DNA from 3 places in the Mesorhizobium sp. BH1-1-5 genome. Region 1 is predicted to be linked to each of the others. Evidence: predicted binding sites of a transcription regulator. Region 1 holds the regulator's gene; each other region holds the start of a gene.

Region 1 (10,667 bases):
GTCTTCATGGCGAGCCTTTTCTGTGCGCTCGGCTTTCTCGGCGCCAAGGTGGAGACCTGGCGGATGGCGACGCCGATGCTGGGCTCCGAAATCCAGACGCGGCTGACCGGCCGCCTCGTCACCGCCGAGGCGATGGCCAACGGCCGCGTCCGGCTGACCATCGACTTGATTTCCACGCAGCATCCGAAGCTGCGCTACGCGCCGGACCGCGTCAGGCTGTCGGCGCGCAGGATCCCACCCGGCATGACCGCCGGCTCGATGCTGACGGGCTATGCCAAGCTGTTGCCGCCGACCGGCCCGGTTCGGCCGGACAGCTACGACTATTCCTTCGACAGCTACTTTGCCGGCATTGGCGCCAGCGGCTTTTTCCTGGGCGATCCGAAGCTGATTGGGCCAGTGGAGGCACCTTTTGGCGCGCGCGTCACATCGGCCATCGAAAACGCGCGCGAAGGCATTGCCGACCATATCAGGAGCGCCATCGGCGGGTCCGAAGGCGAGATCGCCGCGGCGCTGATCGTCGGCGTGCGCGCCGGCATTCCGGAAGCGATCAACGAGTCGATGCGGCGGACCGGCATCTACCACATCATTTCTATCTCGGGCCTGCACATGGCGCTGGTCGCCGGCACGATAATGGTGCTTTTGCGCGGCGCCTTCGCGCTGTTTCCGGATTTCTCGTCGCGCCGGCCGGTGAAGAAATATGCCGCTGGAATAGCGTTGCTCTCGATCGCCGCCTATCTCGTGATCTCCGGCATCGTCGTGGCGGCCGAGCGAAGCTTCATCATGCTGGCTGTCATGCTCGCCGCCGTGCTCTTCGACCGCGCGGCGCTGACCATGCGCAACTTGGCGATCTCGGCCATCGCCGTCATCCTTGTCTCGCCGCACGAGGTGGTCGGCCCGAGCTTCCAGATGTCGTTTGCTGCCACCGCCGCCCTGGTCGGCGCCTTTGCCGGCTTTGCCGATTATCGCGCCGGCAAAACGACAACGCCGCCGGCAAAGCGATCGTTCCTCGGGTACCTGTCGCGAAAACTGGCGCTCGGGGTGGGTGGCGCCGCCGTAACCTCGCTCATCGCGGGCAGCGCTACATTGCTGTTTGCTATCTGGCATTTCCAGCGCGTGTCGCCGCTCAGCCTGTTTGCCAATCTGGCGGTGATGCCGATCGTCTCGCTGATCGTCATGCCGTTCGCCGTGTTGAGCGCGCTGGCGATGCCCTTCGGCTTCGACGGTCCGTTCCTTTATGTGATGGGCAAGGGCCTGACGGCGATGATCGCCATTTCGGCGTGGATCTCCGAGCGCTCACCGGTCGATGCCGTCGGGCTGATCTCGATCCAGTCGGTGCTGCTGGCGACGATCGCGCTGGTCATCGCGACCATGGCCACCACCTGGCTTAGGTTGGCAGCCGTGCCCTTCGCTCTCGCCGCGCTGCTGGCCATTCCGCATGTGAGCACGCCGGATGTGCTCATCTCCGAGGACGCGCATCTGGTGGCAATGCCGATCGGCGGCGGCGAGCTCGCCGTCAATCGCGAACGCTCCAACGAATTCACCACCGACAACTGGAAACGGGCGCTGAAAGCCGAGGAAATCGTGCCGCCCGAAACGTTCGCCAAAGATGCGTTGGACATCGCCGATCCGGTCGACCTGCCGCCCGGCTCGCCCTTCTACTGTACGGACGACCTCTGCATCGGCCGGCATCCGTCCGGCGCCATCGTCGCGCTCGCCGAGAACCGCGGCAGCGCGCGGCCGGCCTGCGGCTTCGCCGACCTCATCGTCATCAACGACGCCACCGCCTACAACCCCTGCCACGATCCGCGCGTGCTTGTCGTCACCAAGCGGCAGCTGGCGCGCGACGGCAGCGCCGCCGTCTTCTTCGATCCGCAATCGGCAACCGCGCGGCCAACCGCTCGCTATGCGGTCGAAGAACCATATCGACCCTGGCACGAGCAACGGAAATACACGCGCGAGGCGAGGGGGCTGCCGCCCTATCAACGGCCGGACAAGCCGGCTGCAGCGCCGCAGCCGACAGAATAGATGTCGGGCAATTCCGGACGAAGACCGCCGCCCAGCCTTGCTCAGTAGCGGCGGATAAGTCCGACGAGCTTACCCTGAACCTTGACCCGGTCCGGTCCGAAGATCCGGGTTTCATAGGCCGGGTTGGCGGCCTCGAGCGCGATCGAGGCACCCTTGCGGCGGAAGCGCTTCAAGGTCGCTTCCTGGTCGTCGACCAGCGCCACCACGATCTCGCCCGGGCTCGCCGTATTGGCGTTGCGGATGATGACGGTATCGCCGTCGAAGATGCCAGCCTCGATCATCGAGTCGCCCTTGACCTCCAGCGCATAGTGCTCGCCGCCCATGATCATGTCCGGCGGCACGGTGATCGAATGCGTCTGGTGCTGGATGGCGTCGATCGGCACACCGGCGGCGATGCGTCCCATCACCGGGATGGATACGGCCGAAACGGCATCGTCGTCATTGCTTGGCGTCGGGGCTCGCGACGGCGCCACCGGCCTGATCTGACGACTGACATTGTTCTGACCCAGGCTGCCCTGGATGACGCTTGGCGAAAACTTCTTCGCCGCATTGAGGCCGGGGGCGATCGAGTCGGGCAGGCGCAACACTTCCAGCGCACGCGCCCGGTTAGGCAGCCGGCGAATGAAGCCGCGCTCTTCCAGCGCCGTGATCAGCCGGTGGATGCCGGACTTGGATGCAAGGTCGAGCGCTTCCTTCATCTCGTCGAAGGATGGGGGAATCCCGCTCTCCTTCAGGCGTTCATGGATGAACATCAGGAGTTCATGTTGTTTGCGCGTCAGCATCGGCGGCCCCCACGGGTTCTGAAACCAGAATCAGAAAAACAAACCCAGAACAAACACTATCTGTTCCAGTTGTGTTCCGCAACCGTTTAAAGTTTAGTGAATTTGTTGACGTTTTGTTCAGCGTAACATCAGAACGCTGCATTCGGCGCCTGTCTCGGCGGCCGGCGCGAAGGGCTCACGCAGGATCAGGCCGTTGGCGTCGGCGAGCATCCGCAGCATCGAGGAGTCCTGGATGCCGAAAGGTGTTGCGATCAGGGCGCCGGCTTCTTCGCGCACGACGGCGCGCACATAGTCCTGCCTGACATCGTTGGCCTGCATGGCGGCGCCCAACCGGGCGGCTCGCACGTCCTGCCTGTGATCGCGGCCGCCGAGCCGGGCAAGCAGCGGTTTCAGGAAGAGTTGCGAGCAGACGATACTGGCCACCGGGTTGCCGGGCAGGCCGATGCATCGGACATTGCCAAGCCGGCCAAACATCAGCGGTTTGCCGGGGCGCATGGCGATCTTCCAGAAGTCGAGCGTCATGCCTTCGCCGATGAGCACGTCATGGATCAGGTCGTGGTCGCCGACCGACGCGCCGCCGAGCGTGACGATGACGTCTGCGTTCGCCTCGACCGCTTTCCTGACCAGCGCCGCGATCGCCTCCTTGCGGTCGGCGGCGATGCCCAGATCGAGCGCGCGCGCGCCGACGGACTGGGCGGCGGCGGCAACGCCATAGGCGTTGGAGGAAATGATCTGGTCGGGGCCGAGCGCGCTCCCCGGCGGCAGCAATTCGTCGCCGGTGGCGATGATGGCAACCAGCGGCCGGCGTACGACGCTCAAGGCAGGGTGGTTGGCCGACGCCGCGAGCGAAAGCGCTGCCGCATCGAGTTCGCGACCTTTGTTGAGCAGCACATCGCCCTGGCCGAAGTCGAGCCCGGCGCGGCGGATATTGCGTGCTTCCGCGGTCGGCTCGGTCACCTCGATCTTGCGGTTGCCAAGGTCGCGGACGTTTTCCTGGATGACGATGGTATCGGCGCCTTCGGGCACCGGCGCGCCGGTGAAGATGCGCACGGCCTGGCCTTTCCCGACGGATCCGGAAAAGCCCCGCCCGGCAGGCGCCATGCCGATGACCTCGAGCTGTGCCGGCACTGAAGCAACATCGGCGGAACGCGCGGCATAGCCATCCATCGCGGAGGCATTGAAGGGCGGCTGCGTGCGCAGCGCCACAACCGGTTGCGCCAGGACCCGCCCGGCCGCTTCCGCCAGCGGAATGCTTTCGCCCGGCAATGGCGTGGCGCCGTCGAGCAGGCGTTGGAGCGCTTCGGCGACCGGAACCAATGCCATCAGGCATCCACCTTGTAGTCACCGGACTTGCCGCCGGTCTTCTCGACCAGACGGATACCGGAGATCACCATGCCGCGGTCCGCCGCCTTGGCCATGTCGTAGATGGTGAGGCAGGCGACCGAGGCAGCGGTCAGCGCCTCCATCTCCACGCCGGTCTTGCCGGTGACGCGAGCGAGCGCGGTGACCCTGAGGCCGGGCAGCGAACGGTCCGGCTCGATCTCGACGGCAACTTTTGTCAGAAGCAGCGGATGGCAGAGCGGGATCAGCTCGTGCGTCTTCTTCGCGGCCATGATGCCGGCGATACGGGCCGTGCCCAGCACATCGCCTTTCTTGGCATCGCCGGCGAGAATCATCTCCAGCGTTTCAGACCGCATCGAGACGAAACCTTCGGCGATCGCCGTGCGCGTCGTCTCGGCCTTGCCGCCGACATCGACCATATTGGCTTCGCCCTTGGCGCCAAGATGGGTGAGGGCAGGCATCCTCAAACGGCCTCGGCCGGCGCCTTGCCCGTCAGCAGAAGCTCGGTCGCCGCGGCCACGTCCGCCTGCCGCATCAGGCTCTCGCCGACGAGGAAAGTGCCAATCCTGCTCTTTTCCAGCCGGCGGCAGTCCTGATGCGTGAAGATGCCGCTTTCGCTGACCAGCAGCCGGTCCGCCGGCACCATGTCCGCCAGTCGCTCCGAAACATCGAGGCTGGTCACGAAGGTCCGCAGATCGCGGTTGTTGATGCCGATCACGCGCGATGACAGGCCAAGCGCGCGTTGCATTTCCTTTTCGTCATGCACCTCGACAAGGGCGTCCATGCCGAGCTCGAAAGCGATCGCCTCAAGCTCCTTGGCCAGCGCGTCGTCGACGCTCGCCATGATGATCAGGATTGCGTCGGCGCCCCAGGCGCGTGCTTCGTATACCTGGTAGGGATCGAACAGAAAATCCTTGCGCAGGGCCGGCAGGCGCACGGCCGCACGCGCCGCCGTCAGGAATTCCGGAGCGCCCTGGAAGGACGGCGCGTCGGTCAGCACCGAAAGACAGGCCGCGCCACCTTTCTGATAGGCCTTGGCCAGCGCCGGCGGATCGAAATCGGCGCGGATCAGGCCCTTGGAGGGGCTGGCCTTCTTGATCTCGGCGATCAGCGCGAAGCCGCCAGCCCGGCGCTTGGCTTCGAGCGCCGCGAGGAAACCGCGCGGTGGCTCGGCGTCCACAGCCTGCGCCTTGATCTCGGCCAGCGGCACGCGGAGCTTCGCCGCGGCGATCTCTTCGCGCTTGTAGGCTTCGATCTTGCGCAGGATGTCCGACAAGGCCTTATCCGTTCGAAATCTCGACGAGCTTGTCCAGCACGCCAAGCGCGCGGCCGCTGTCGATCGCTTGCGCCGCCGCGGCGATACCATCGGCCAATGTCGTCGCCTTGCCGGCCACGACCAGTCCGGCGCCAGCATTCATCAGCACCGTGTCGCGATAGGCGCCGGCGGTTCCGCCCAGCATATCGCGCAGTTCCTTGGCGTTGTAGGCGGCGTCGCCGCCGCGCAGTTCTTCCTTGGTGTGCCGCTTCAGTCCGACGGCTTCCGGCGTCAAGGTGAAGCCGCGGATCTCGCCGCCGGCAAGCTCCGCCACCTGGGTCTCGCCCGTCGTGGTGATCTCGTCATAGCCGTCGCCGTGGACGACCCAGGCGTGATCGGCGCCCAGCGCCTTCAGCGTCTCGGCCACCGGCATTATCCACTCCGGCAGGAAAACGCCGACCATCTGGCGGCTGACGCCGGCGGGGTTCGACAGCGGCCCGAGCAGGTTGAAGATGGTGCGCGTGCCGAGCTCGACGCGGGTTGGCCCGACATGCTTCATCGCCGGATGATGCGCCGGCGCGAACATGAAGCCGACGCCGGCCTCGTGGATGCAGCGGCCGATCATTTCGGGCGAGATATCGATCTTGACGCCAAGCGCCGTCAGCACGTCGGCCGAGCCGGTCAGCGAGGACAGGCCGCGATTGCCATGCTTGGCGACCGGCACCCCGGCGGCTGCGATGACGAAGGCCGAAGCGGTCGAGATGTTGACCGAATGCGAATTGTCGCCGCCGGTGCCGACGATGTCGATGGCGTCGTGCGGCGCCTCGACGCGCAGCATCTTGGCGCGCATCGTGGCGACCGCGCCGGATATCTCGCCCACCGTCTCGCCGCGCACGCGCAGCGCCATCAGGAAGCCGCCGATCTGGCCGGGCGTCGCGTCGCCCGACATGATGATGTCGAACGCCTCGCGCGCTTCCTCGAAGGAAAGCGCGGTGCCGGTGGCGACCTTGGCTATGTGTGTCTTCAGAGCGCTCATCGTGTCTGTGCTTGCGAAACGGCGTTCGGATCGATGCGAACGTCATATTGCGACTGCAACTGCGCCACCAGCTGGTCGAGCAGGTCGTCGGACATGCCGGCGCCGAAGGACTTCTGGGCTTCGTCCGGCACCGCGCTGCCATCGGCGCCTGCCGGCTCGAAGACCTCGGCGACCTTGAACAGGATCTGACCGTCGCCGGTGGGCGAGGGGATCAAGCCAGTGCCGCCTTCGCCGACGCCGAACATGGCTGCGGCACCCTCCTTGCCGAAATCGGCATCGTCGGCTTCGCGCTTCAAGCCGCGCTTGGTCTGTTTGTCGAGCTTGAGCTCGCCGGCGATGACGTCGAGCGTGGTGCCGGCCTTGAGGCGCTTCTCCAGTTCCTGAGCCTTCGCGTCGAGCCGCTTGTCGGTCTCGGCCTCCGTCCAGTCGGCCGCGACCTTCTTGCGGACTTCGTCCAATGTACGGTCGCGCGCCGGCGTGATCGACTGCACCTCGTAGAAAACGAAACCGTTGTCGGCAGTGGTCAGGCCTTCGTTCTCCGTATTGGGCTCGGCCGCGAACACCGATTTGATCAGCTCGGCCGATTCCGGCAGGTCGTTGACGATCGTGCCGTCCGGCCGCTGGCCGGTACGGTCGATGGCATCGATGGTGACGACCTTGAGCTTCAGCTTGTCGGCGGCCTGGGCAAGCGAGGCGCCCGAGGCGCGGGTGTCCTCATAGCTGTCGTGAACGTCGAGCAGGATGCGGCTTGCTTCGCCGAGCGCCAGGTCCTTACGGATCTGGGCGGACACTTCCGAAAGCGGCTTCACCACCTGCGGCTTGATCTCGGTGACGCGCAACAGCACGGGACCGAAGGCGCCCTGGACGACCTGGCTCACCTCGTTGGCATTGAGCGAGAAGGCCGCGTCGGCGACAGCCTTGTCGGCGACCTTGTCCTTGGCCAGCGTGCCGAGCAGCGTGTCGGCCTGCGTCTTGCCCTCGGCGGTGATGAGCTTGTCGAAAGTGGCGCCAGCCTTCAGCGAATCCAAAGCGGCCTTGGCCGCATCCGGCGTCTTGAACACCAGCTGCTCGATGGTGCGCATCTCGGGCGTCGTGTAGCGCGCGACATTCTTTTTATAGTCATCGCTGACCTGCTGGTCCGTCACCGCGGATGGATCCGAGATGTCCTGCGGCTCCAACCGGGCATAAGAGAACTTGCGGTATTCCGGAGCGGCATAGTTCTTCTTGTTGGCGTCGAAATAGGCGTTGAGGGCGCTGTCGGACGGCGCCTCGATCGGCTGCACCAGCGTCTTCGGCAGCACGAGGTAGTCGATCGTGCGATCCTCGCCGCGATAGAGCGAGACCGCCTTGAGGAAGGTCTGCGGCACTTTCATGCCGTCGGAGATCGCTTCGATGATTTGCTGGCGCACGGCCACCTGCGAGCGGTTCTTGAGGTAATCCTCGGGCCGCATGTTGAGCTGGCGAAGCAGGTATTCGAAGGTCCGGCGATCGAATTGGCCGCCGGGGCCCTTGAAGGCCGGATCCTCGCGCGTCAGTTCGGCCAGCCGATCCTTGGAAAGGCCGAGACCGAGCTTGCGCGCCTGCTCGTCCAGCACAGCGCCCGAAACGAGCTGCGCCAGCACCTGGTTGTCGACACCGAGAAGCTTGGCCTGCTCCTGGGTGACGCGCTGGCCATATTGCTGCGACAGAAGGCTGAGCTGGCGATCATAGGCGAGGCGGTATTCGTTGATCGAAACCTCCGTGCCGCCGGCGGTGATCACCGCATGGTGGCCACCCAGCACACCACCCACCATACGGGTGGTGATGCCCCAGGCGGCGAAACTTAGCACCAGCAAGGACAGCAACGCCTTCGCGACCCAGGTGCCCGCCGCGCTTCTCAATATACCAAGCATGCATACTTCCGATTTTTGCGCATTTTCGCATGCGCCGAGTCTGAAACAAGCGCAATAGCGCCCTTCCGGCCCACTGTCGATTGCTTTGTGACCTGATTTTGGTAGTGAGGGCGCTGCTTAATGTCGCTCGGAGAACGCGCCCTATGACCCCTGGAATCCGCCCGCTTGTCGCCGGCAACTGGAAAATGAACGGCACCAGCGCCTCCCTCAACGAGCTGCGGTCGATCGGCAACGGCTTCATGAGCGGCCTGGACGCGGAGACCGAGGCGGTGGTGTGCGTGCCGGCGACCTTGCTTCAGCGCGCCGCCGAGATCCTATCGCGCACACCGGTTCGGGCCGGTGGAGAAGACTGCCATCCCAAGGAGAGCGGCGCCTTTACCGGCGAGATTTCGGCCGAGATGCTCAAGGATGCCGGCGCAAGCCACGTCATCGTCGGCCATTCCGAGCGCCGCGAACTGTTCGGCGACAATGATGCGACGGTCCATGCCAAGGCCTCGGCGGCCTGGCGGGCAGGGTTGGTGGCCATCATCTGCATCGGCGAGACGCGCACCGAGCGTGAGGCGGGCGCCACGCTCGATGTCCTGTCGCGCCAGCTCGAAGGGTCGGTTCCGACCAGCGCCACCGCGGCGAACACCATCATCGCCTACGAGCCGGTCTGGGCCATCGGCACCGGCCTGACGCCGACCGCGGCCGACGTCGCCGAGGCGCATGCGCATATCCGCGGCAAGCTGACCGGGCTGCTCGGCGATGCCGCGGCGAGGATGCGCATTCTTTACGGCGGCTCGGTCAAGCCTTCCAATGCGGTGGAACTGCTCGGCGTCGCGAATGTCGACGGCGCGCTGGTCGGCGGCGCCAGCCTCAAGGCGGCCGACTTCCTGGCCATTGCGGAAGCTTACATGAACATCTCCTAGAGAGCGTCTCCCAGGCTCGCGCGGCCTAAATCGTTGTAATGGCCGCATTGCTTCCCATATTCCCGGCCACGGGCTTGGAAATGCCGCCAAAGCATTGTAAGGAGCCGCCTCCAAATCATCGGTCGTATGCGCGGTCGCGCAGGGCCTCGCCAGGATAAATTATGGAAACCGTACTGATCGTCGTCCACCTCATGGTCGTGCTCGCCCTTGTCGGCGTGGTGCTGCTGCAGCGCTCCGAAGGCGGCGGCCTGGGCATCGGCGGCGGTTCCGGTTTCATGACGGCGCGGGGTGCCGCCAACGCGCTGACCCGCGCCACCGCGATCCTGGCGGCGGCCTTCTTCGTGACGTCGCTGGCGCTGTCGATCATTGCCCGCTACGGCGAGAAGCCGATCGACATTCTTGATCGTCCGGCGACGTCGAGCCAGGGTAACGGCGTGCTCAACCAGCTGCCGGGCTCCAACGGACCGGTGGGTACCTCCAAGCCCGCGGCCCCGGCCGGCGGCTCTGCTCCCGCGGCTCCGGCTGGCGGTGCGGCGACCACCACGCCGCTTGCCAACGGCACCACCGCGCCGGCTTCGGCCACAGCGCCTGCTCCGGCGCCCGCGAATCCGACCACCGCGCCGGCGACCAACGGCGTCACCTTGCCGGTCACCCCGCAGGTTCCGAACCAATAGCCGGACAAGCACCGGGCCGCGATCTGTTGTTCTTTGAACACAGTCGCGGCAAATGCGCGCCCGATCACGAAGATTCAACCGGGCGTGGCGCCTGCCTCAGCTTGAGGCGATGACGGCTAATCGATTATAGATTGCGCGCGGCACTTTCGGCGTCCTTGGGGGGCGCCGGGCGACGCCGTGGGCAACTTGCATTTGAACGATCGGATCTTCGCCATGCAGCTTCGCAGCTTCATCATTTTGGGAGTCTGTGCCGTCCTCGGCATGGGTTCCGCGGCCCTTGCCGGACCGGCAAACATGGTCTCCTCCCCGTCGGTAGAGAAAACCGACGCCATTCCCGTTGCCGCCGCCAAGAGCGACGCATCGCAGCTGAGGCTTCTCAAGAAGAAGAAAAACCCGACCTCGGACGATCTCGCGCAGATCAGCAAGATCGAGGCCAGGATCGCGGCCGACAAGGAAGCCGCCAAACAGAAGGCGCTCGATGCTCGCAAGATGGCGATGCGCGAGGCGGCCAAGGCCAAGGCGGACGCCGCGCGCCAGGAATGGCTCGCCAAGAAGGCCGGCGGCGCGGCCGCTCCGGCTGAAGTCGCCGACGCCAAGCCTGCCAAGAAGACCACCAAGATCATCGCGCCGCTGGAGCCGGTCGCGCCGATCGTCCCGGTCAAGGCCGAGGAGCCTATCCCGGCTGAGGCCATGAACATCGCCGCCACAGGCAACGACGGTGAACTGCGCAGTGAGCAGCCCGGCCAGAAAC
Region 2 (10,667 bases), on a different contig from region 1:
ACCGCTTCGGCGCGCAGGTGAAGGTCGTCGGCGACAATCCGGACAGCGCCAAGCAGATGGGCATCGACGTCAAGCTCGTGCGGGTGAAGGTGTTCGTCTTCACCGGCATAGGGGCCGCGATCGCCGGCACGTTCTCGGTGATGATCAACTTCACCTGGTGGCCAACGGCGGGCGACGGCTATCTGTTGCCCGTGCTGGCCTCGGTGTTCGTCGGCGGCACGCCGACCTGGGGCGGCATCGGCACCGTCGTCGGCGGCGCCATCGGCGCGGTCACGGTGTCGTTCATCCAGACCGGCGTGGTGGCGGCAGGCCTGAGCGGCTTCTACGTGCAGTTCTTCAACGGGCTGATCATCATCCTGTCGCTGCTCGGCCACAAGTGGAACCAGGCAAGGTATCGGTGAGGCAGGAGAATTCGGTTGGGTCGGCTGTGAACTTCAAACGCCGACCACAAACCCGTCCAGCACGCGTTTCTGGCCGGCCTTGTCGAAGTCGATGGTGAGCTTGTTGCCCTCGATGGCCGCGATGTTGCCGTTGCCGAATTTCTGGTGAAAGACGCGGTCGCCGACATTGAAGGCGGACGGGGTGTCGGCGACGGATTTGGCAACCAGCTCGCCTTCGATGGTGCGGCCCTTGACCGAGGTGCGGCCGGCGCCATAGCCGCTATCGGTCTCGCCATAGCCGATGCGCTCGACCTGGTGGCCGGAGCGGGTGCCCCAGTTGCGGTCGGTGGCCTCGGTGCGGTTGGCCTGCGCGCGCTGCCAGCCGGGCGTGGCATAGGTGTTGGAAAAGCTGCCCTGGTCCTTGGCGCCGACATTGTCGAAGCGCGAGGCACCGTAGGGATTCTGCCGGCCGCCGCCGCGTCCGGAAGCAAATGAGCCGCCGCCATAGGGGTTGCCGTAGCCGCCATAGCTGTTGCCGCTGTCGGCGATTTCGACATGGGTTTCCGGCAGTTCATCGACGAAGCGCGACGGGATGGTCGATTGCCACAGTCCATGAATCTGACGGTTGGAGACGAACCAGATGTGCAGGTTCTTTTTCGCCCGCGTCAGGCCGACATAGGCGAGCCGGCGCTCTTCCTCGAGGCCGGAGCGGCCGCCTTCATCCAGCGCGCGCTGGTGCGGGAACAGGCCTTCCTCCCAGCCGGGGAGGAAGACGGTCTCGAATTCGAGGCCCTTGGCCGAGTGCAGCGTCATGATCGAGACCGCGTCCTGCTCGGCATTCTGCTCGGCGTCCATGACCAGCGCGACATGCTCGAGGAAGGAGCGCAGCGATTCATACTCCTCCATCGAGCGGATCAGTTCTTTCAGGTTTTCCAGCCGGCCAGGCGAATCCGCCGAACGGTCGTTCTTCCACATGTCGGTGTAGCCGCTTTCCTCCAGGATGGTCTCGGCGAGCTCGGTGTGCGGCGTGGCTTCCAGCGCCTTTTGCCAGCGCTCGAAATTGGCCGCGACCTCGCGCAGCGCCGCGCGCGGCTTGGGCTTCAACTCGTCGCTTTCGGCAAGTGTGGCCGCGGCCTCCAGCATTGGAATGCGCATGGCGCGCGCCGTGTCGTGGATCTGGCGGATGGTGGCTTCGCCGAGCCCGCGCTTCGGGGTGTTGACGATGCGCTCGAAGGCGAGGTCGTCGCCGCCATTGGCGACGACGCGGAAGAAGGCGAGCGCATCGCGGATTTCCAGCCGCTCGTAGAAGCGCGGGCCGCCGATGACGCGGTAGTTGAGGCCGAGCGTGATGAAGCGGTCCTCGAAGGAGCGCATCTGGAAAGACGCGCGCACCAGGATCGCCATGTCGTTGAGCTTGTGCCGATTCCCTTGTCTATCGGGGCGCTGATAGGCCTCGATGGCGTCGCCGATGGCTCTCGCCTCTTCCTCGGAGTCCCAGGCGGCATGGACATGCACCTTGTCGTCCTCGGGGTCGTCGCGGTCGGTGAACAGCGTCTTGCCGAAGCGGCCCTCATTGTGGGCGATGAGGTGGGAAGCGGCGCCGAGGATATGCGCGGTGGAGCGGTAGTTGCGCTCCAGCCGGATGATGGTGGCGCCCGGGAAATCCTTGTCGAAGCGCAGGATGTTGTCGACCTCGGCGCCGCGCCAGCCATAGATGGACTGGTCGTCGTCGCCGACGCAGCAGATGTTCACTTTGTTCTCGCTCACGGCCGCGCGCTCGCTCCGCTCGCTGGCCTCCGCGGGGGCGGCCTGACCGGCCGACGCCCGGTCGGGCTTGCGGCCTTCGGCCGATGCGCTGCGCCCGACATTGGGCCGCTGGGCCAGCAGGCGAAGCCACATGTACTGCGCGGTATTGGTGTCCTGGTACTCGTCGACCAGTATGTATTTAAACTTGCGGTGATATTCCTTCAGCACGTCCGGATAGGCGCGGAAGATGCGGATCGGGTGATAGAGCAGATCGCCGAAGTCGCAGGAATTCAGCGTCTGAAGCCGTTCCTGATAAGCCTTGTAGAGCTGGCGGCCCTTGCCGTTGGCGAAGCTGCGCGCATCGCCTTCGGCGATTTCGTCGGGGCCGAGCCCCTTGTTCTTCCAGCCGTCGATCATCTGCGCGAAGGTTTTCGCCGGCCAGCGCTTGTCGTCCAGCCCTTCGGCCTGGATCAGCTGCTTGATCAGCCGCACCACGTCGTCGGTGTCGAGGATGGTGAAATCCGATTTCAGCCCGGCGAGCTCAGCGTGCCGGCGAAGCAGCTTCACTCCAATCGAGTGGAAGGTGCCGAGCCAGGGCATGCCCTCGACATTGCCTTCGCCGATCAGGTGGCCGATGCGCTGCTTCATCTCGCGCGCGGCCTTGTTGGTGAAGGTGACGGCCAGGATCTGCGAGGGGAAAGCCCTGCCGGTGGCAAGGATGTGGGCGATGCGGGTGGTGAGCACCCGCGTCTTGCCCGTGCCGGCGCCCGCGAGCACCAGAACCGGACCTTCGGTCGTCTCCACGGCGAGCCGCTGCTCCGGGTTCAAACCCTTCAGATAATCAGGCGCACTGTTCTGGCCGCTACGCGCCGCCATGGCGCGCGCGGCTATGCCGGATGGGGCCGCCGCCGGCCGCGCATTCGGTTCATCGAAAAAAGGCATGTCCTCGGAAAAGCCCGACATCGCCACCGAATGTAGTGATTCGGGGGCGAAAGACCAGAACTGTCTACGTTTTGTTCTAGTTTCGCGTGTCCCGGACCAACTTGACAGCCGGAGCGGGCAGGGGAAAGCTGCGCAGGCAGGGGACGGCGTGTCGTCGCCTGGAACCGCTCTATCTTTTGTTTGACGCAATTCCGGACGGAAAACCGCTTCACACTTTTCCTGAAATTGCTTGAAAGCGCGCAACAGTCGAAGGAGCACGTCTTGGCTGTCACCATCACCTCCCTCGTCCTTTTCCTCATCGGTCTCGTTCTCGGCGGCGGCGGCATCTGGCTCGTCGCGCTGGGTGGCAGCTGGTATTACCTGATCGCCGGCCTGGTCTTCCTGGTCACCGGCTGGCTGCTTTTCAGGCGCAGGTCGACCTCGCTCTGGCTCTACGCGCTGTTCGTGCTCGCCACTTTGTGCTGGGCGGTCTGGGAAATCGGCTTCGACTGGTGGCAGCTCGGTCCGCGCGGCGGCATCATCGTGCTCATCGCCTTGTGGCTGCTGACGCCGTGGGCAAGGCGGGGCTTGCGGGGGCCGGACGGACGCGCGCCGCTGATCCTGGCCGTGCTGGCATCGCTTGCGGTCGCCGGTTATTCGATGACCGCCGATCCCAAGGATATCGGCGGCACGCTCGGCACTGAAAAGGTGGCCACGGCGGCCAATCTCGGCGGCGACACGCCGGCCGGCGAGTGGCACTTCTACGGCCGCACGCCGTTCGGCCAGCGCTATTCGCCGCTCGACCAGATCACGCCCGACAATGTCGCCAAGCTGCAGCCGGCATGGACCTACCGTACCGGCGACGTGAAAGGCCCCGACGATATCGGCGAGACGACCTACCAGGTGACGCCTCTGAAAGTGGGCGCCGCGCTGTTCATCTGCACGCCGCACAATTTCGCCATCGCCATCGATGCCGCGACCGGCAAGGAGAAATGGCGCTACGACCCGAAGATCAAGCTCGATCCCGATCGCCAGCACCAGACCTGCCGTGGCGTGTCCTACTACGCCGACGCCAAAGTCGCCGCCGGCCAGCCTTGTGCCGCGCGCGTCTATCTGCCGACTTCCGACGCCAGGCTGATCGCGCTCGACGCCGCGAGCGGGCAGGCGTGTCCGTCCTTCGCCGAGGGCGGCACGCTGAACCTGATGGCCAACATGCCCTATCCGAAGTCGGGCTATTATTATTCGACGTCGGCGCCGCTGATCGTTGGCGGCAAGATCATCGTCGGTGGCGCGGTCAACGACAATTACTCGACCGAGGAGCCGTCAGGCGTCATCCGCGCCTTCGACGTCGACAGCGGCGCGCTGTTGTGGAATTGGGATTCCGGCAATCCGGACGTGACGACGCCACTGCCCGCCGGGCAAACCTACACGCACAACTCGCCCAACATGTGGTCGACCGCCAGCGCCGACGAAAAGCTCGGGCTGCTCTATGTGCCGCTCGGCAACCAGACGCCGGACCAGCTCGGCATGGGCCGCAGCGCCAATGTCGAGAAATTCTCCTCCTCGATCACCGCGCTCGACCTCAACACCGGGCAATTGCGCTGGGTACGGCAGACCGTGCATCACGACCTGTGGGACATGGACGTGCCGGCGCAGCCGTCGCTGGTTGACATCACCACGGCGAGCGGCGTGGTGCCGGCGCTGGTCGGGCCGACCAAGCAGGGCGATCTCTACGTGCTCGACCGGCGAACGGGCGAGCCGATCATTCCGGTGAAGGAAGTGCCCGCGCCCGGCGGCGCGATCGAGGGCGATCATGCCTCGCCGACGCAGCCGGCCTCGGACCTCTCCTTCAATCCGAAGCCGCTGACCGGCGCCGACATGTGGGGCATCACCATGTTCGACCAACTGGCGTGCCGGATCGAGTTGAAGAAGCTGCGCTATGAGGGGCGCTACACGCCGCCTTCGCTGCAGGGCTCGCTGATCTATCCCGGCAATTTCGGCGTCTTCAACTGGGGCGGCGTCGCCGTCGATCCGGTGCGGCAGGTGATGTTCGGCATGCCGACATATCTCGCCTTCACGTCCAAGCTCATCCCGCGCGCGGACGTGCCGGCGCCGGGCGACAACACCAAGGGCAGCGAGCAGGGGCTGAACCGCAACGAGGGCGCGCCTTACGCGGTGGTGATGGGGCCGTTCCTATCGCCGCTCGGCGTTCCCTGCCAGGCGCCGCCCTGGGGCTATGTCGCCGGCGTCGACCTCAAGACGGGAAACATCGCCTACAAGCACCGCAACGGCACCGTCTACGACATGACGCCGCTGCCTCTGCCGCTCAAGGTCGGCGTTCCAGGCATTGGCGGGCCGATGATCACGGGCGGCGGCGTCGCGTTCCTGGGCGCTGCCGTCGACGACTATCTGCGCGCCTACGACCTCACCACCGGCAGGCAGCTCTGGCAGGCGCGGCTGCCGGCGGGCGGGCAGTCGACACCGATGACCTATACGGTTGCCGACGGCCGCCAGTTCGTCGTCATCGTCGCCGGCGGTCACGGCTCGGTCGGCACCAAGCCGGGCGACTATGTGATGGCCTACACGCTGCCCAAATAGGTGCGCTGACATTCAGGTGAGGCCGGCCTGCGAATGGCCCGGTCCTGCGCTTCCGGTGCTCACGTACTTTAGCACGCTCCGCTCCGGTTCTCGGACCGAGCCATTCTCGGCTCGGCCTGACCTGAATCTCAGCACACCTATGCGCTAGGCAACGGCTTGGGCAGGTGCCGTAAACGACGCTGCGCTTGTCGCGACCTCGGCGCGGTGGCCGAGCGCGAAGATCTCGCCGAAGGGCGCCGGGCGGCCGAGCAGGAAGCCTTGCGCCTCGTTGCAGCCTTCGGCGCGCAGGATCGACAATTGGCTGTGCGTCTCGACGCCCTCGGCCAGCACCGGGATGTGGAGGCTCTGGCCGAGCGCCAGAACGGCGCGGATGATGGCCTTGGCCTGCGGGCTGGTTTCGACCTCCGACATGAAGGAGCGATCGAGCTTGATCTTGTCGAACGGGAAGGCGCGTAGTGTCTCCAGCGAGGAATAGCCGGTGCCGAAATCGTCGATGGCGATGGTGACGCCCAGCGCCTTGATCCGCCGCAGGATGTTCAAGGTGCGGATCTTGTCGGCGATGATGGTGGTTTCGGTGATCTCGAGCTCCAGCCGGCTCGGCTTGAGCCCGGTCTCGAGCAGGATCTCGTGGACGAGCTTCGGCAGGTCGGCATGGGCGAACTGGACCGGAGAGAGATTGACCGCGACCTTGTAGGGATGATCCCAGGAGGCGGCCTTGGCGCAAGCGGTGCGCAGCACCCACTCGCCGAGCGGCAGGATGAGACCGTTTTCCTCGGCCAGCGGAATGAACTCGGCCGGAGAAATATTGCCCCTGGTCGGATGCTTCCAGCGCAACAGCGCCTCATAGCCGCGGATGTCGCCGGTCGAGACCGAAGTCTGGACCTGGTAATGGAGGTCGAGCTGGCTATTCTCGACGGCATCGCGCAGGTCGTTGGCCAGTGTCCGGTTGGCGCGGACGGCCTCGTCCATGGCCTGCTCATAGAAGCAGACATTCTGGGTTATGTTCGCCTTGGCGCGGTACATGGCAAGGTCGGCGTTGTTGACCAGCGTTTCGCGGTTGTGCGCGTCATTCGGGTAGATGGCGATGCCGAGGCTGGCGCCGGTGGTGGTTTCGATGTCGCCGACCCTGATCGGCGCGAACAGCGCCGCTTCGAGGCGCGAAATGAAATCGACAAGGTCCGACTGGTTCTTCATGCGCTTCACGCCGGCGAACTCGTCGCCGCCGAGGCGGGCGACGAACTCGCCTTCCTGCAGCAGCGCACCCATGCGCTCGGCCAGGTTCTTCAAGGTCTGGTCGCCGGCGCCGTGCCCCCAGATGTCGTTGATCTCCTTGAACCGGTTGAGATCGATGCCGATCACCGCGACCTTGCCGCCGAGCTCGCGGGCCCGGTCGATCTCGCGGTCGAGATGATCGTTGAAGTTCGCCCGGTTGGGCAGCCCGGTCAGCGTGTCGTTCATCGCCAGATGATGCAGGCGCTGGAAGGCTTCCGAGCGCGTCCGGTCGTCGATCAGATAGCTGGCAAGGCCCGTGCCGATGATGATCAGGCCGGCGACGGCAACACCGAGCGCCATGGCGTGCAAGGCCATCGCATCGCCATTGGCGCCGCGCGTCACCAGCGGCGTCACCTGCACCGCCGCCATCGCGGTGAAATGCAGGCTGACGATGGCCAGCACCAGAACGGCCGCGGCCCAGTAGTTGCGACCGGACAGCCGCTCGTTGAGGGCGGCGCTCACGGCGAGGCAGGCAAAGACCACGGAGAGCAGGACAGAGGCGGCAATATAGGTCGTGTTCCATTCGACGATGCCGTCGACATGATAGGCGGCCATGCCTGTGTAGTGCATGCCGGAGATCGCGAGGCCGACGATGACGCCTCCGACGATCGGGGCGACGCGCGGAGCGTGGGTCGTTGCCGCGATGAAGCCGGCGGCGGTGCCGGTGATGGCGATGAACAGCGAGGTGATCGTCAGCACCGGATCGAAGGCAATCGGGGCGCCGGGATCGTAGGCCAGCATGGCGATGAAATGCGTGCACCAGATGGATGATCCCGCGCAGACCGAGGTCAGGAAATGCCAGCCGACCTGCTGCAGGCCTTTGGCTTCATGCGCACGCAGGAAAAGCCGGATCGTCGCCCAGGAGCCAGCGCTGCAGACCAGCGCAGCGACCAGCACGAGCCACAAATTGTGATCGACCGTCACGCAGGAGATGACGCGCATCATGGCCGGGTAACCCTTCGTTTTCGGGGGTGCCGGACCTTCTTGCCTCCTCAAACGGCCGCCCGGCGTCCGTCAGCGCGAACGGCCGATTGCCATATCCGGGCGAGGGGTTTGACCGAGGCGATGAAAGGCAGCCGCCCCCAATGCGGATACCGATAGTTCAATCAGCACAATCGGATGCAACTTCTAATGGGTGGTTAATTGCAATTAACGGAGCCTTGGCGGCTATGGAAATGGTTTCCGGAATATGTACGAAGGTTCTAAAGTAGGAATAATATCGATATTCCAGGCAAACAGAGCCGCATCCGGCGGGATATCCCGCGATCTGTCGTCGAACGCGACCGGCAAAAAAGCGAATCAGCCCGTTGCCGAATGGCCACCCAGGACCCGTTCGGAATGCTTCAAAGCCCGAGATGGCTCCTCAGGCTCGGTACCTGGTCCAACACCTGGTTGGTCAGGTCAGGGCCGGCGGCGGCCTCGGCCTGCTGGATCAAGGTCTCGCCGGCCTTCTGGATTTGCGCCATGTCGAGGCCCGAAGCCTTGAGCGCCGCGACGCCGTTGATCAGCGCGCCGGCTTTTTCGCCCAGCACGCCGCCAAGCGCGCCCTGCAGCGACGACAGAAGTCCGCCGCCCGAACTTGCCGCCGCGCCGGCGGCCATCACGTCATATTTCTGGGCTAGCGCGCCGGCGCCGGGGATCTGGTCGAAGAAGGACGAAACGCTGGTGCCTTCAGCCTCGTGCTCGAGCACGGAAAAGATGGTGCCGACAACCTTCTCGGTGGTCGGCTCGTCGAGGCCGGCCTTCGAGGAAACGGTGTTGATGATATCCTGGACGTTCATGGCATTCCCCTTTCGTCATTCGTGTCGGTGCGGCGGCTCAGGCAACCTCGCCCCCTAATGTGACAACACCATCAAGACTTTCGGAAATGACCAAAACGTGATGAATCAAGCTGGCTTGTCGGCAAAGCGGCTCTACTAAGGCTCTGCAAGGGATCGTCACCCGAGCGTGACTGGACCGCGTGATTCTCGACCCTATCTTGCGGATCATCCCTGAACTGTCGAGGACAGCCATGACCGAACCCGCCATCACTCAGGCGATGATCGATGCGTATGACGAATACACGCATCTGACGCTCGACCGCCGCCGCTTCATGGAGCAATTGACGAAGCTGGCGGGCTCGGGCGCCGCGGCGGCCGCGATCGCGCCGATGCTGGCGGCCAATTCCGCCAAGGCGGCGATCGTCGCCGAGGACGACAGCCGCGTTAAGGGCGAGGACATCACCTATCCCGGTTCAAGCGGCGCGATGAAGGGCTACCTGGTCAAGCCGGCCGGTCAGTCCGGCAAGCGCGGCACCGTCATCGTCATCCATGAGAACAGGGGTCTCAACGCGCATATCCGCGATGTCGCGCGGCGTGTGGCGCTGGAAGGGTTCGTCGCGCTGGCGCCGGACTTCCTGTCGCCGCTTGGCGGCACCCCCTCCGACGAGGACAAGGCGCGCGACATGTTCACCAAGCTCGACGCTGCCCAAGTCGCGGCAGAGGGCGTGGCGACGATCGCCTATCTCAAGGGCCTCGAGGACGGCAACGGCAAGGTCGGGGCGGTCGGGTTCTGCTGGGGCGGCGGCGCGGTGAACCAACTCGCCGTCCATGCGCCCGACCTCAGCGCCGGCGTCGCCTATTACGGCATGCAGCCCAAGGCCGAGGACGCCGCGAAGATCAAGGCGCCGCTGCTCCTGCACTACGCCGGGCTCGATACGCGCACCAATGCCGGCATCGATGCCTACAAGAAGGCGCTCGACGCCGCGCATGTCGAATACAAGGTCTATGTCTATGAGGGCGCCAACCATGCCTTCAACAACGACACCTCGGCCGCGCGTTTTGACAAGAAGGCCGCCGATCTCGCCTGGGGTCGAACGATCGCCTTCCTGAAAGACAAGCTCGCATAGCCGAGTCGTCTAGGCATTTGCCGCCGGCTTGTGGAAGGCGACGCCTGCGATCACCAGCGCGATACCCATGCAGTCTGTGATGCTCGGCACCTGGTGCAGCACGATGACGCCGATCAGCGTTGCCGTGAGCGGCAGGAGCGAGAGCATCAGCGCGAAGCTCGCTCGCGGCAGCCTCGCCATGGCGAACTGGTCGCAGATGTAGGGGATGACCGAGGAGCAGACGCCGACGCCGATAGCGGCGGCGAGCAGTTGCGGCGATGAGAAGGCGGGCAGCGCCTCGCGGAAGCCGATGGGCAACACGATAAGGAATGCGATCGCCATGGCGGCCCCGAGGCCGGCGATGCCGATGCCTGCCTGGGCGACGCGGTGGCCGATCACGATGTAGCCGACGAACAGCGCGCCGTTCAAAAAAGCCCAGAACAAGCCGACCGGATCGCTGGACCATTTCACGTCTATGAGCAGCAAGGTGCCGATGACGGCGACGGCCAGCGCAGCTAAGTTCCGCCGGCTGCGCAGGCCGACCAGCGCCACCCCGATCGTGCCGACGAATTCGATCGCCGCCACCAGCGAGATCGGCAGCCGGTCGAGCGCCAGATAAAACGAGCAGTTCATCACCGCCAGGCAGATGCCGAATGCCAGCAACAGGAGCCGCTGAGCGCGATCCGCGTCGGCGAAAACGCGCCAGGGTCTGGTCAACGGGGCGAAGATCAGAGCGGCGGTGGCGATGCGCAGCCAGGCCATGCCGAGCACCCCGACCTGGTCGAAAAGCAGCACCGCGAAGGCCGGCCCCAGATAGTGGAACACGGCGCTGACGCAGAACCAGACATGCGGCGGCAACGTGTTGGCCATTCCAGCAAGTGTCG
Region 3 (10,667 bases), on a different contig from region 1:
CTCAGCACACGTTGCCACATTCACCTGTTGCACAACACGCAACCCCATGTCGGGGATGGCTGCTGCCGGCTCCTGCGGTAGGCCGTTCCCTGAAGTTCGAAGCTGATTGGAGTCATTGTGCTGAAGTAGACCTTGATCGAGGAGTGATGCTTCTCCTCGCCCTTAAGCGTTTCGACCTCGCCGACAAGCCTAGGCTTCAGCCACCGCGCTGTTCATTCTTTAGTCCTTCGGAGGCGGCGCAGCGTCGCTTGCAAAGGCGAGATGAAGGACGAAATCCAACGTATCACTGAAATTGTTTCCAAAGGGCCGAGTTCCATTAGCGATGCCTAATTGAATGATGGAACAATTTCGAAGGGACCGGCATTGTTGGTGGAATTCAACGGAGGGCCACCCAATGTCCATCATTGAGAGCATCACCGGCATTTTCTCATCAAAGGAAGAGCCGAAAAAGGCGCGTGCAAGAAAGGCTGCGCCAAAGAGCGCCACACCAAAGAAAGCCTCTGCCAAGTCGTCAGCTGCCAAGAAGACTGGTGCGGCTCCGGCGATGTCGGCTCACTCGAAAGACGCCGCCTCCAAGGGTAAGTCAGGACGGCAGAAGGCGCCGGCCAAAAAGAAGGCAGCTCACTGACCGAAGACAACCTCGCGGAAGCGGGTTCTCCTTAGCGGACGGCTTTGATACCGCGTCGACGCTGCGTCGGCCACTAAGGAACATTCGTTATCGGCCACTGTTCTTCTCTGACCAGGAGGAACAACTATGGCAGACGATAAGACCCAACGAGACTTTCGCGACCGTGATCGCGTATCGGCCGCCGAGGATTATGAGGTCCGCCATTTCGCCAAGCAGTACCGGATCAGCCCCGAGCAGGTGCGCGAGCTGATCAAAGAACACGGCAACGACCGTAAGACGTTGGAGCGAGAAGCCAGAAAGCTTCGCGGATGACGAGGCTTGCAGAGCTCGGCCCTCCGAAACGGGTGACGGTGCACTCCCCGCCCGGCTCGAGGGAGGATTCCGACTTCTATCGGTGCGAAACGTGCGGCCAGTTCGTCGACTGCAAAGACATCAGACAGGTAATGTGGCACCGGTTCCAGGACGAGCATGAGCCGCTGGAGTTGGATGCATGAAGCCCGAAAATCGATCATCCACAGTCCGGCCAGAACGAAGCCGGAAATCTACCTCTGAAGGAACCTTCGACCGCGCGCTGAAGAAGGCCATCAAGGGGACCAAGCCCAGTGATGACGAGGCGCCGCCGGTTCCAACCAGGACCGTGAAGGGGGCGTCGCCGCGCCGAGCGGATAGAGAGCACTCTTAAGATGGCCGCGAACGATCCCGACTGCCGTGCGGCGCTGCAGCTGGTAAGGGCCACGATTGAGGAATATTGCCCGCCGGGCGTGCTTCCCAGCGAAGAGTATATCAATGGCAGGACGGACCATCGCTGCTGGCCGAAGCCGAGGCCCTATCGGCGGCGATCGTTGCTACCGTCAAACGGCTGAGCTCCGACCCGCCACACATGCCACCCACGGCAAGCATGAAGTCGTAAGTGGCCTCAAACGGTAACCGCCTGTTCCCCTTGGCTTTCCGCGCGCTCCCGCCTCGAGCCGGAACAAGGGCTTCGCCCTGGTCGTTGGGTCGGTGACGCATTGCATGAAAACCTAACTGGTTGAAGAGATGGCCGGCGACACGCCGGTTTCCCATCACACTGTAATCGCCAACACGCCGTGGGAGGCTGCCACGGTCGGCACCAAGAAGGACGTCCAGCCGCACAGAGATGAACGAGCATGGGTTCGCGTCACCGAGGAAAGCAGCCGCGCCGTGTATAAGTACGCCTTCAAATAGGCTCCAGAAACAACGGCCTGTTCAAATCGCTGGCTATCCTGGCGGGCGGAACGAGCGACGGATAGGGGCGTTCCTGTTCATGGCTCTAGAAGATGACATTGAAATGGTGAAAGGCCATGTGAGGTTGGGCGAATGGCATTTGGTTCGTCAACACGAACTGATTGCCCAGCTCACGCGCGACGATCTGCCGGCAGCCCAAGCCATCGATTTCCTCCATCAATTGGAGGACATGCAGGAGCTGCATCGAAAGCATTTGGCGCGGCTCCAACGCAAGGCTGCGGACAATGAACTGTTCACCTCGCAACGGGCCGCTCTTGACCCCGAGGCAGCGGGGCACAGCGCGGACGCGTCGAACTAGATCCGATAACCCGCATGCCAGGGATGATTCATGCGACGCCAAGACTTGAGGCAAGAGCATCAGCCGGTTGGAGCAGGTAGCTAGTCAGGAATGGGGCGATACCGGAAATGGTCGCGAATATGCTCGTTGAAGAAGCGACCTTTGACAAACGCAGAACGGAACGCGACGTAGGTCTCAGGGGGTACCTCCTCAAAATCGTAGCGCTTGCCGCTGCTCACGAACCAGACTGACAGTGTCCTGCTCGCCGGATCGTACTCGGTCTTCTTGATCGAGGTGGACGGCATTGGCATACCCATCGTTTGCATATCGCCAACGATCGGAACCAGTTTTTGTTTCAACAACACGAACTGTAACGCCACCCATGAAGACGACAGCCACTTACGACTCGGCGGCGGGCACATTCACGCTAGAGAAAGGCATCTGGCGAGGGACGTTTCCGATTGTCGACCTGCAGAAGTGGTTCCACTTCTATCGCCAGCAAATGGAGCGTTATCCCGCACATGCGGGATCGTATGCAGAGGATGTGAAAGCCCTGGAGGCGCTGGCGGCTGAGTTGCGTGGGCGACAATAGAAGAGCCCGCACCGCGGGGAACGGTGCGGGCTGATGTCGGGGGAATACCGACCCGACACGACGCGTGCGGGGTTTTGGGAGGGGATTGCGTCGCGGCTACCAAACCTCGGTCTGACTGGAATGTTCCGCCGAAACTGAGGCTCGCGCGCCTCGTGCCCACAGGTAGTGATGCGAAATCCGAGCCCGGCTCGCAGATCGAGGGTGACACAGGATTGTGCGAGCCGGGCCTAGCCGCCGACAAGCGGTTTCAAAAGCCGGCGGTGAGCAAAGTTGGTCGATAACCCCTCATACTGCAATGAGGACTGAGGTCCGATTTCGCTCCTTGCGATAGTCTATCTTTAACGTCGTGAAAGAGCCCGCCTGCCATTGGGCGCTAGACGGGCTCTTTATCGGGCCTCCCTGCGGGCAACCGCAGTTTCCAGTGTGGGGCTGGTTGCGGCTACACCCCACCCGACGCGGTGCGCGGATGGAAAGCAGCCCAGCCGGCGCGCCACCTGTTTGTTCAACCGCACACCGCGCCCGATGTTCCATTAGCAATTGCTTGACTAAGCCGCCCGTCGCTCCAGACTCTTTTTATGGCGAAGGGCTTATTCAAGATCGGCGATGAAGTCGAAATCCCCGCGACTGTGCGCCGGCGTGTCACGGAGGACCGTGTAAGCGTTTCGATCCCGACCTATAACCAACCCCATTCGATCATCGAGACGGCCAAGGTGACGAAGGGCCAGCCAATAGAACTGGTCGGCGACGTCACGCGCGCGATGGGAACCAGTTCACCGTCAATCTCGGAGTGCCTGTGACGGTGAACGCCGGCACCCTCAGGCTGGTGACACGTTATGTCCCTCCGAGGCGGAAGAATCCGCTGGTTGACGAGGCGAGCTGAGGGAACGGTGATCTATCGCCCGAGCGGCAGCTTAGACATCGACAGCAGCTCGGCCTCGTCTCTGATCCCCGCCAGGTAATTTGCCAGGAGGCGAGATGCGAGGGCTTCGCGTCGCTCAGGTGATTGATGTTCGTCCTTCAATTTATCGAACATGCGACCGAGCAGCGCGACTTCTGGAGGACTGAAGACGCCCGCCTCTCTGACTTTCTGGTAAATTGGCATGAGGTCCTCCCAACACCGGCCGAGCCCTCAAACGCCATTAACTGATCTCTGACATGGTCAGTTGTCAATCAAGGAAACCCGCCGATGCAAGCCAGCAGGGGAAGGTGTCCCGCACCGAGCGCCACGGAGTCAGATGCCATGGCGGACTCCTGGGGACTGCGGGTCTGGCGGGCTGCTCGCTACCCATCCTGTCGTGAGCCTTCGTTCCATTTCGTTACAAAAGAGACAAATCAAGTGCCGCGGGCCTTGTAGACTCCGCAGCCGAGGGAGAGCGCTCCGGGTTCCGGAGCCCGACACGACGCTTACACCTAGCGAAAGGCTATCGTCGCGTCCGAGCATCCGCTTGGCATGTTCCCGCCGGAATCAATGTCGATCTTTCAGAAAGCGCGCCTCGCGAAGCAGGGACGGCCAGTCTGTGCCGATCAGGCCAACCAGCTCCCGCGCCCGCTCTTCTGAAATTTCGGCCTCTTTGACGAGGCGAGGGATTAGCAATTCGGCTTGGCTCGGAAAGTCTTCGCCGTTTTCATCGTCACGTATCATCCATCTCCGTCGCTTCAGCAGAAATGGAGCGGCGTGGAGAAGGTTTCGGGCGTCTTGCTCAATGTAACAGATTGTGAAAAAGCCCGCCGGCCGAAGCCGACGGGCAGGTGCTGGAGTAGCCTGGGTGCGCAAGGTTGGCAACGTACGCGGCAGGCCGATCAGGGAACTACAAAACGCGTGCGTTGTTCCCCGAGGACTCGAGCCTCGACCCTCAGTCGCATTGGTCCTGAGACAAAGGTCTTGCCTGGCAATTCATAAGTCCGGAGCCGGAAACATCTTCCGGAGATGGTCATTGGAGTGCGCCGGCGAGCATAGTCCCTTCATCGCCGGTTCAGGAGCGCCCGCCGTACCTGCGAAACGGCGGGGGCCCCATTAGCTTAAAGCGCCGGATTGAGTCCAATTAGGCTCAGGCCGAAATGAATTCGTACGCGCCCCTAAATTGTTCGTATGCAAAGTATCTTTTGGGCGCTATGATGCAGCTTGCCGTAGGGGAAGAGTATGGCTGCGCACGAACATCATTCGGTCGAGATCATCCGAGAAGCCAAATGGGCGGTACGGGTCACCGTCTATGGCAGCACCTTGACTTTCCCATTCGAGGCGGAGGATTACGCTCGCTCCTATGCTGACGGTCAAGCATTCCGTCTTGACGTTCAGGTGACGGAGCTCAAGAAGTCGGCCTAAGGGCCGCTCTGAAGCGGCCGACATCTGGCGCAAAGCCGTCGCCGGTAATGGAACGCGGTCCCGTACTCACTCGCCAGCGGCGTTCTCCGCTCCAATCTATGAGGCTGCTTTTGATGCACCGCTCCCAGAAGGTGGACCGACTGGAATGTCCCGAAGCCTGTTATTCCTGAGCGGCCACTTGCCCGGATGAACGAACGGCCGCTTCTGAGATCGATCCGGTCAGGCTGAACGACCGACATGAGGGCGCAAAGCGGATGTCGCAAGGCGTTGATCGTGATTCCGCCAATGACCGTCTTCGGAAGTCTCATCGCTACGAAATCGTCGAATAAAGAAGAGCCTGCATGTGCTCTGGCAGGTCGAGCTCGCCGCGCGCCTCGATCTCCAAAAGATATCGGGCTTTGGCCGCGCTATCGTCCGGGCTGACCACAGGATAGGCGCAGATAGCCAGCAGCGCCCCCTCCTCGTCTCGACTGGCTCGGTCGTAACTGCTGCTTGCAGCCTTCTCGTGGACAGCCCTGCCGAGCGCGGCATATGCCGTCATGTGAGCTTCGATTAGCGCCCGTAACTTGCTGGGCGGCGGCTCTGCGGCGCATGCTGTTTCCGCCACTGCCGAGGCAAGGACAACGGCGCTGGAGTGGACGAGCAAGGCGCGGCGATTGATCCTGGTCGTAGTGATCTCTCCTCTTAATTTGATGCCAAGCTTCCGCGAATGTCGAGGACATTGCGGGCAACGTAACACGACCGCTCGCGCGGTTATGTCAGGATGAACATAAATGCCCCTCGGCAAACCTAATGCGAGCCATCACGGATCCCCGATCAGGTGCAGGAATTGATTTCAAGGGCTTGGCGCGAGGCGCAAAGCACCGTCTCTCTTAAGGACGAAAGCGTGCGTGCGGAGCAAGGAAGTGAAGCGGTCGGCGGGCGGAAGTCCTTCAGGAATGGCGCCGCCGCGCGCGCAGCAATTGTCGATAGCCGCGCTCGACCATACTGAGGCCATCGCGCACGAGGCGATGCGTCTGGTATCGAAAAGCCGAGTCGTGCCAGTCGGCGGCGCTGACCAGCCGCCGGCCAAACAAGGTGGTCGCGACTTCGAAGTGGGATGCCTTCTGGTCGCGGCCATCCAGGCATCGAAGCATGTGGCCGAGCCGGCGACGCTGGGCCGCAGTCAAGCGGGCGTCGGGAAGGTGTTGCCTATGGATTGAGCGAATGAACCGCTCGATCGCCTTGAGACGTTCGTGCGCCATGTCATCGAGTGGAATTACGGCGGCAAGCGGCTCACCTGGCCGCGCATCCTCGAGAAGCGCCAGTTGCGTCCGGCCCAGCAAAGAACGTGCGTGAAGTCCGATCTCGTCATGCCGGCCCCCGGCAAGCGGAAGGTCATAGGCGCCGCCCTGCCCTGCGCGCAGATCGCGCGGAACCTCGATAAGATTGACGATCCCAGGGTCGATCTCAGGCGCCCAATAGACGGGCTGCTCGACCGCGGACTGATCAGGCCGGGCGGCGAAACTGCAAACCCCAGCGTTTGCGCAACGCGCGCATGGCCTTGGCAGAGCGGGAGGCGGCGAAGTCCTGCTGATACTGCGGATTGCGTCGCAGGAACTCCCAGGCGACCACATCGGCTGCGGCGCCGTTGAGGAACGCATATGCCTGTGGGTCACGCCACTGCGATGTATCCGGCTTCATCCGCATCCTTCCCTTCTCAAGGATCTGATAAGGGGATGCGGCGTTGAGCGAAATCCTTGGATTCCGTCATTGACGAATGGACGGGGAGAGGCCTCAGCGCCGAGCGGTCAGGCTAGGACTTCCGCGAGCCTATTGGCTAGTGCCTTGCAGTGTCCTGAATGTCTGCGTCCAGGTGCGATAGGCCTCATCATCGCCTTGGCTCCACGCAGTGAAGGCGCGCCAGGCGGCGAAAGACGAGGCGGGCTGCTCGAACAGAGCGCCAATCGACTGATCGCCGGCGGCCCAGCCCGCGGGGCGATCGCCTATCGGTTCATGCGCGAGACGCCGCAGATCGGCCAATGCCGAGCGGATGTGCTGCAGCGGAAATTCGCAGAGGTCGGTGTTGTCAGTCGCTTCCCGACGACGAGGAAGCAAGCCATCTGGAACATAACTTCAGGCGCATTCTGAAGGCAAAGTGCATGCACCTGGGCACGCCTCTGCAATTGATCCGGGAGAAAACCATGCTGGTAACCAAACAGGTGGGAGACCAGCAGGACGCAGCTACCAAGGCCTGGAATTTCTGTACCGCCCTCTACTATAAAGGTAATCGCACTATCCCCTGGCGGCTCGTCGAAGACACCGCGAAGCTCCGCTCCTGCTACATTGGCATCGGCTTTTACAAGAGCAGGGATGGCGAGACCGTTTCATCCAGCCTTGCCCAAGTCTTCGACGAATTCGGCCATGGGATCATTCTCCGCGGCACCCCGGTATCCATTGACAAGCAAAACCGCCACCCATACCTCACCGCCGAACAGGCCTATCGTCTTCTGACCGACGCACTCGAAGAATACGACAAGGCGCTCGCGCATATGCCGGCCCGTATCGTGATCCATAAGTCCAGCCACTTCCGTGATAGCGAAAGGGAAGGGTTCCTGCGCGCGTTGGAGGAGAAGGGCGTCGGAAGCAAGGATTTCGTCTCGATAACCGACACCGACATCCGCCTATTTGGCGATAACAACTACCCGCCTAAACGGGGCACGCTCCTAGGCCTTTCGGAAGACGAAGGTATCCTCTACACGCGCGGAATGGTCGATTTCTACAAGACCTACCCTGGGATGTACGTCCCTGCCCCGCTTAGGATCACGGCCTGCGAGCAGGACTCGTCACTGGAAAGCCTGTGCAAGGAGATCCTCGGCCTCACGAAGATGAACTGGAACAATACCCAGATGGATGGTCGGCTGCCCATTACCCTCGAATGCGCGAAAAAGATCGGCGACATAATGAAGTATGTCGGTCCGACCGAGAAGCCGCAGGTCAGTTACAGCTTCTACATGTAGCTAACGGTGATGCTGGCAGGCAGGTGATCGAAACTGGCTTCGCCCCTCAAGTTGTCCCGGCCTGAGGCAGGAACACAGGCCAAGCATCGTCAGCGCGACTGGAAACGGCGGCTGTTGGGAAATTTCAGAATGTGTCCGGATGACCGGAATTGGCGCATTGATGCCGTCAAATCTTGCCTTGATCGACGTCTGCTTTCGGGAAAACGCCGCCGTACGCCCTACGGCAGATATGCGGCGCAAAGCTGCCGTTCGCTTTCGCCAGAAGCTGGGTTCCCGGTATAAACGGTCATGGGAAACAGCCGCGCCGTACCCACTTGACTCTCGCTGCTCAATCGTAGAACAAATAGAGAACATGCTTATATACGCTTTCCTGGAGGTCAACGACCATCTTGCGGCCGGAGCCCGCCATAGAGTCATTGCGTGCGCGGATCGAGAAGATCCAGGGCCGGAGCCGACGCGCCAGATCAGTGCTTCCATTCGGCATCGCCGAATTGGATACGCGGCTCCCGGGCGGCGGGCTGGCGCTCGGTGCGTTGCATGAAATCGCGGGCGGCGGCAACGGCGCCATCGACGGCGCGGCCGCGGCGCTGTTCGCCGGCGGTGTGGCGGCGCGCACGCGCGGCAAGGTCTTGTGGTGCATCACTCGACCAGACCTGTTCGCCCCGGCGCTGGCGCAGGCCGGCCTGAAACCGGACCGCGTGATCTATGTCGAGGCCGGCGACGACAAGACAATCCTCGCCTGCATGGAAGAAGGCATCCGGCATGGCGGCCTGGGTGCGGTCGTCGGTGAGGTCGCGCGCCTGACCATGACGGCTTCGCGGCGACTGCAGCTCGCCGCCGAGGAAGCCCACACGATCGGTATCGCGCTGCGGCGGTGGCGACGGCAGACGGAGGCAGCCGATTTCGGCCAGCCGACGGCCGCCATGACGCGGTGGCGCATCTCCGTCCTGCCCTCGACGCCGCTGCCGGTACCAGGCGTCGGCCGTCACCGATGGCTGGTCGAATTGATCCGCGCCCGCGCGGGCGAAAGTGCCGATTTCGAATTGGAGGCGTGCGATGGCACGGGTCGTCTCTCTGTTCCTGCCGACCTGGCCCACCGATCGGGTGCGGCGGAAGGCCGGCGACGCAGCGCCGCCGGCTGAGGCCCCGCTGGTTCTGATCGGCCGCGACAAAAACCGGCGCGTGGTGCTTGCGGCCGACGCCGCGGCACTCGCAGCCGGCTTGCGCCCCGGCATGCCCGTGACGAAGGCGCAGGTGCTGGTGCCGAGCCTTGCGGTCCAGGACGCCGAGCCGCAAGCCGATGCCGAGGCGCTCGAGCGCCTCGCTGTCTGGATGCTTCGATTTGCGCCGATCGCGGCGCCCGATCCTCCCGACGGGATTGTCATAGATACGACAGGGGCCGACCATCTCCATGGCGGCGAGGCCGCGATGCTGGAGGGCATGGTCGGGCGTCTGGCGATGTCCGGCATCGTCGCCCGCGCCGCGATCGCCGACAGCTGGGGCGCGGCGCATGCGCTGGCCCGCTATGGCGGCCAAGCCATCCGCATCGCGCCAGCTGGCCACGGCCAGTCCGTCCTCGAGCCACTTGCGCTCGAGGCTTTGCGGATCGCCTCTTCGACGGCGGCCGAGTTGCGAAGGCTCGGCTTCCAACGGATCGGCGATCTCCTGAAACAGCCCCGCGCGCCGCTTGCCCTGCGCTTCGGTCCGGAGATCGGTCGCCGCATCGATCAGGCCCTCGGCAACACAGCCGAGCCGATCGACCCGGTTCGCCCGCCCGACATCGTGGAAGTCCGCCGTGCCTTCGCCGAGCCGATCGGCGCGGCCGAGACAATTGCGCGCTACATCGGCAAGCTCGTCGCCCAGCTCTGCAGCCTGATGGAACAGCGCGGGCTTGGCGCGCGTCGTCTCGATCTCATCTGCCAGCGGGTCGACAGCCAAGCGCAGGCGGTCCGTGTCGGCCTGGCCAAACCTGTCCGCGATGCCAGACGGCTGACGCGGCTGCTTAGCGACAAGGTCGAGACCATCGCACCCGGTTTTGGCATCGAGACGATGATCCTGGCTGCGACAGCGGCCGAGCCCCTGGAGCGCGGCCAGGTCGTGAGCTTCCTTGTCGAAGAAACCGTGCCCGACGTCTCCGACCTCATCGATACGCTGATGAACCGCGTCGGCGAGCGCGCCATCTACCGCCTGGCGTCCGTCGCTAGCGATGTGCCGGAGCGTTCGGTTGCCAAGATCTCCGCGATCGCCCCCGATACAGGCGCGAGCTGGCCCGGCCATTGGCCGCGGCCATCGCGCCTGCTGCCACAGCCGGATCCGGTCGAGACCGTGGCGCTGCTGCCCGATCATCCGCCGGTGTCCTTCACCTGGCGCGGCGTGCGCCGGCGCGTGAAGCGCGCGGACGGGCCGGAGCGCGTCTTCGGCGAATGGTGGAAGCGCGATGCCGAGCTTGTGGCGGTGCGCGATTATTTCCGGGTCGAGGACGACGCCGGCGAGCGGTACTGGCTCTACCGCGCCGGCGACGGCGAGGATGCGGCGACTGGGTCGCACCGATGGTTCCTGCATGGGGTGTTCGGATGAACGAC

What was found. The regulator LexA, encoded in region 1, represses DNA repair genes until DNA is damaged. The targets are predictions, from matches to a motif close to TGTTCNNNNTGTGTTCNG.
Region 2: the regulator LexA is predicted to act here: its motif matches at 3,130-3,147, upstream of LB572_RS03630 (ATP-dependent helicase).
Region 3: the regulator LexA is predicted to act here: its motif matches at 8,421-8,438, upstream of LB572_RS27830 (ImuA family protein).

What each region holds. Positions count from the first base shown of each region.
Region 1 is NZ_JAIUIM010000010.1:226,842-237,508, forward strand. It holds gene LB572_RS16000 (ComEC/Rec2 family competence protein) at 1-2,025, shown strand, start outside; gene lexA (transcriptional repressor LexA) at 2,067-2,807, opposite strand; gene glp (gephyrin-like molybdotransferase Glp) at 2,925-4,130, opposite strand; gene moaC (cyclic pyranopterin monophosphate synthase MoaC) at 4,130-4,609, opposite strand; gene trpC (indole-3-glycerol phosphate synthase TrpC) at 4,612-5,424, opposite strand; gene trpD (anthranilate phosphoribosyltransferase) at 5,429-6,439, opposite strand; gene LB572_RS16030 (peptidyl-prolyl cis-trans isomerase) at 6,436-8,331, opposite strand; gene tpiA (triose-phosphate isomerase) at 8,475-9,242, shown strand; gene secG (preprotein translocase subunit SecG) at 9,404-9,916, shown strand; gene LB572_RS16045 (L,D-transpeptidase) at 10,130-10,667, shown strand, end outside.
Region 2 is NZ_JAIUIM010000002.1:202,857-213,523, reverse strand. It holds gene LB572_RS03635 (ABC transporter permease) at 1-401, shown strand, start outside; gene LB572_RS03630 (ATP-dependent helicase) at 435-3,089, opposite strand; gene LB572_RS03625 (glucose/quinate/shikimate family membrane-bound PQQ-dependent dehydrogenase) at 3,330-5,645, shown strand; gene LB572_RS03620 (putative bifunctional diguanylate cyclase/phosphodiesterase) at 5,790-7,862, opposite strand; gene LB572_RS03615 (hypothetical protein) at 8,261-8,698, opposite strand; gene LB572_RS03610 (dienelactone hydrolase family protein) at 8,929-9,804, shown strand; gene LB572_RS03605 (EamA family transporter) at 9,814-10,667, opposite strand, start outside.
Region 3 is NZ_JAIUIM010000027.1:47,828-58,494, reverse strand. It holds gene LB572_RS27900 (hypothetical protein) at 395-628, shown strand; gene LB572_RS27895 (DUF3606 domain-containing protein) at 755-940, shown strand; gene LB572_RS27890 (hypothetical protein) at 1,667-1,834, shown strand; gene LB572_RS27885 (hypothetical protein) at 1,914-2,192, shown strand; gene LB572_RS27880 (KTSC domain-containing protein) at 2,273-2,536, opposite strand; gene LB572_RS27875 (hypothetical protein) at 2,554-2,763, shown strand; gene LB572_RS27870 (hypothetical protein) at 3,339-3,560, shown strand; gene LB572_RS27865 (hypothetical protein) at 3,656-3,865, opposite strand; gene LB572_RS27860 (hypothetical protein) at 4,229-4,405, opposite strand; gene LB572_RS27855 (hypothetical protein) at 4,904-5,086, shown strand; gene LB572_RS27850 (hypothetical protein) at 5,397-5,627, opposite strand; gene LB572_RS27845 (DUF2285 domain-containing protein) at 6,019-6,330, opposite strand; gene LB572_RS27840 (transcriptional regulator domain-containing protein) at 6,575-6,769, opposite strand; gene LB572_RS27835 (argonaute/piwi family protein) at 7,270-8,085, shown strand; gene LB572_RS27830 (ImuA family protein) at 8,475-9,227, shown strand; gene LB572_RS27825 (DUF6504 family protein) at 9,142-10,662, shown strand; gene LB572_RS27820 (error-prone DNA polymerase) at 10,659-10,667, shown strand, end outside.